2 regions of the Peribacillus sp. NPDC101481 genome follow, and region 2 is predicted to be linked to the other one. Evidence: predicted binding sites of a transcription regulator. Region 2 holds the regulator's gene; the other holds the start of a gene.
The links. The regulator NrdR, encoded in region 2, represses ribonucleotide reductase genes. The targets are predictions, from matches to a motif close to AACACNATATATNGTGTT.

Region 1 (2,206 bases), 360 kb from region 2:
ATTATAGCTTTCAACATCAGGAAAACGCAATTCGTATTCCGCATCTTGTTCCGCCGCTTCCATGAATTCCTTAGTCAGGCAAATCGAGATGTTGGCTCCAGTCAGAAAATCAGAATTATGGACACTGTATGTTCCCCCTGTACGGAGCTTTTCCTCTGCATCCCTAATGATTTTCTCGCTGAATCCACCTTGGCCAGGAATCTCCTTATAATTGATGATCCCTTGATACATAGCCGTTTCCTGTTCCGTGTGCGGAGTGAATTTCAATTTATCCGTCGCATATTTCTTGATTGCTTCGTCTTTAGTATTTTCCACTAAGTAACGCAGAATCCTTGGGTTTTGCATTTTAGAAATGATGAACTCTGCAATATCAGGATGCCAATCAGCAAGCATGATCATTTGCGCGCCGCGTCTGCTACCGCCCTGTTCAACAAGATGCGTCAGTTTCGCAATATCGTCAAGCCACGACACAGAACCCGAGGATTTTCCGTTTACGCCTTTTGCCAGAGTGTTTCTTGGACGCAGTGTCGACCCGTTCGTTCCCACTCCGCCGCCGCGGCTCATGATTTCCATCACTTGTTTCCTATGTTCTGAAATACCTTCACGTGAATCCGGTACGAATGGCATTACATAACAGTTGAAATAAGTAACATCCGTATTGGAACCTGCACCATATAATACTCGTCCTGCCGGGACGAAATTAAGGTTCTTTAATTCTTCATAGAATTTATTGAACCATTCCGTTCTTTTTTCTTCCGTGGTTTCCACTGATGCCAATCCCGTTGCATTACGTTTCGCAATTTGTTCATAGTATATTTCAAGCGGCTTTTCGATAATATCCAAAGGACGGTTTACAATTCCCGTCTCCATTTCTTCCGGGTTATCCAGAACGCCACGGAACTCTTCATCCACCAAAACCTTCGCTTTTTTGGTTTCCCAATCTATTTCAACGATGTAACCGAGACCCCTTGCCGGGAATTTCGGATCTTCCTTAATCGTCAACACGACGAAATCGCCTGCCGAGAGTGTGATTTTTTCAGTATCCTTAAAAGAATAGCGGTCAAGCATGACTAGACGGGACACTCCCTTATGCGCCATTTTCATATCAGCAGTTACAGGGTGAACCTGGGGAAATAAAGAAATATCCTTATTCAACCTTTCTAGATCAACCTTTAAAGCTTCTTTTATTACAACCGACATAATTCCCTCTCCTTTATATGTTTCAAGATCCGTTCTTGCTGCCGCAAAAATCCTTATGTAACCTTACATGTCCGTTTCGCTTAACAAGTACCCTAAATTTATCATAGCGAAACTCAAAAATCAACATATAGTGTCGCATTAAATATTTCAACTACTATATATTGTGTTTGTTTTGAATAACTTTTAATTTTGTCAAACGATAAATCAATTAATATAGTTAGCAAAAGGGAGGAAAATGTCGATTTACAATAATTTTTCATCAGATTTCAATTAATTTGGACCTTGCTTTTTCCCCATCCCTTTTAGGGCTTATCCCTGCAAGGGATGCGTTATTTGGTCAAACAAATCTGAAAAAACTTTTTTATTATCCACTCTAATTATGCTTCCTCTATCTCATGAAATTCCAATCATCGCTTTCATATTTGCTTTCTGCAATGGACTTCACTTCCAGCAATTGCTTTTCGGTGAGGACGTATGGCTCTAAATCGACCGAAAGTCCTTCGGCAAAACCTTTTTCAAAAGCTTCTTTCGCTTCAGGGATGGTAATCTTTCTCCCTGCAATATCATTTATGGCCACAGCTTTGTTTTTTAGGTTTTTTTGCATTCTCTCTTTAACCCTGTCATTTGAGAATTTAAATACGCTAAAAAGCTTATCATCATCAAGTTCAAGCAAAATGGATCCGTGCTGAAGGATGACGCCTTTTTGCCTGGTTTGAGCGCTGCCAGCGACCTTCCTGCCCTCAACGACCAGTTCATACCAGCTTGGAGCATCAAAGCAAACCGAAGACCTGGGCGATTTTAAAGCCGCTTTTTCCTGATCGGTTCGAGGCACGGCAAAATAAGCATCCAATCCCAGATTCCTGAATCCCATTAATATTCCTTCAGAAATGACACGATATGCTTCAGTAACGGTAGTCGGCATTCCCGGATAGGATTCTGGAACGATTACGCTATAAGTCAATTCATGCTCGTGCAGTACCGCTCGTCCTCCTGTTGGCCTGCGTAC
Region 2 (2,206 bases):
ATGCTGCTTTGAAATCAGGTGCAGAGGTACGAGAAGTTGCCTTTCACAAATTTGCTCCACAAGGAGTCAGCGGGGTTGTCATCATTTCTGAATCACACTTAACGATTCACAGTTTTCCAGAACACGGCTATGCGAGCATTGATGTCTATACATGCGGTAACTTGGATCCGAATATTGCGGCAGATTATATTGCAGAAGCTTTGAATGCGCAAACACGTGAAAACATAGAATTACCACGTGGATTAGGTCCTGTACAAATGAAAAAAGCCAATATAAGTGCCCTATAAAAAACACGTATACACAGAGATGCCATGGGTGCATCTCTTTTTTAATGCAATCAATCGGCAGTCTGCTTCCCTTTATAGGGGAGGATGCCCTTGCAGCATAAAGACTTTGACAACGGTGCTTCAACGGCCGAACAAAAAGTGCCTGCTGCCGGAAGTTACACTTTTTACTTGTACTGGCCGTTCCATTTAATATAAGATTAAGATAGAGAAGTAATTCCTTGGGGAACATTTAGATAGGGGAGTCCTACATAAAATACGGAGCTGATAATGATGAAATGCCCATCATGTCAATATAACGGAACAAGAGTGCTCGATTCCAGGCCAGTCGATGAAAGTAAATCGATTCGACGACGCCGTGAATGTGAGGCATGTGGTTTTCGATTCACGACATTTGAAAAGGTGGAGGAAACACCGCTTATTGTAGTGAAAAAGGGCGGGACGCGGGAAGAGTTCAGTCGTGATAAAATCCTGCGTGGCTTAATCAGGGCTTGCGAAAAACGCCCGGTTCCCTTGAAAGAACTAGAGCAAATTACCAGTTATGTAGAAAAAGAACTACGCAACCAGGGCATATCGGAAGTGAAAAGCGACAATGTCGGCGAGATGGTGATGGACAAGCTGGCAGAAGTCGATGAGGTTGCCTATGTAAGGTTCGCATCCGTCTATCGACAATTTAAAGACATCAATGTCTTTATCGATGAATTGAAAGATTTGATAAATAAAGAAAGAAAGTAGAGCTGAAGATTCACTTTGGCTCTTTTTTCACTACATCTTTTGAAAGGTTTGAATGGAGATGTCAAAGCATTGGCAAGAATTGCTCCCAGCTGATTCATATTTGGTCTCATCTGCGGGGCTGCTTCATGACTATGATCGGAAAATACTTACCCGACTATATCAACCTCTTATTGGACCTATATGCATTAGCCTATATATGACGTTATGGAGTGAGTTGGAGGAGAACAGGCTATGGTCGGAAACCTCCTCACATTATCAATTAATGAATACCATCGGCCTTAAGTTAGCTGATATTTACGAAGCCCGGCTTTTACTTGAGGGAATCGGTCTGTTGAATGTATATAAGAAATCGAAAAATGAAACGAAGGAATTCATCTATGAGTTAAACCCGCCGCTTTCCCCCCAGCAGTTTTTCACGGATGGAATGCTGAATATTTACTTATACAAAAAAATCGGTAAAGCGCAATTCAACCGGTTAAAGAGATTCTTTTGTGATGACCATATCTTAACCGATCAATATGAAGGTGTGACTAAATCTTTTGCGGAAGTATTCTCATCAGATCATTTGGACTCTTTATATGTAACGGATGAAGCGAAAAATGAATGGCAGCCGATGCCTGAACAGCAATACATCGATCGGACGGAAGGCGTCGAGCCATCGGGGTTTGATGACTTATTTGATTTCGACCTTTTATTTGCCGGGATAAAATCCTCGATCGTACCGAAAAAGGCATTTACTCCGAAAATAAAAAATACGATTGCCAAACTTGCTTTTTTATATGGCATCGATCCGCTTGAAATGCAAAAACTAGTAATGGATGCCGTTTCATTGGATGATGAGATCGATGAGGAAGTGCTCAGAAAGGCGGCAAGGGACTGGTATCAAATTGAACGACAGGCCGATATGCCTTCCCTTGTCAATCGGGTGCAGCCGATTCGTGAACGGACGCAAAAAGAGGAACCGAAAACACAGGAACAAGAGTTAATCCGCCATTTGGAGACGATTTCCCCAAGGGAGCGGCTGATGCAATTGTCTGGCGGTGCAGAGCCATCAAGCGGTGATTTGAAAGTCGTTGAGGGCGTGATGATCAATCAAAAGCTGAATCCGGGTGTCGTCAATGTCTTGATTGAATATGTCATGCTCAAAACGGATATGAAGTTCACGAAGGGCTATGTCGAAAAGCTGG

Region 1: a site for NrdR is predicted at 1,351-1,368, ahead of ACIROD_RS04775 (vitamin B12-dependent ribonucleotide reductase). Genes of this name have one in related genera too.

Annotation. Positions count from the first base shown of each region.
Region 1 is NZ_JBIWNJ010000001.1:999,846-1,002,051, forward strand. It holds gene ACIROD_RS04775 (vitamin B12-dependent ribonucleotide reductase) at 1-1,200, opposite strand, end outside; gene ACIROD_RS04780 (lipoate--protein ligase family protein) at 1,589-2,206, opposite strand, start outside.
Region 2 is NZ_JBIWNJ010000001.1:1,360,353-1,362,558, reverse strand. It holds gene speD (adenosylmethionine decarboxylase) at 1-287, shown strand, start outside; gene nrdR (transcriptional regulator NrdR) at 558-1,019, shown strand; gene ACIROD_RS06545 (replication initiation and membrane attachment family protein) at 1,078-2,206, shown strand, end outside.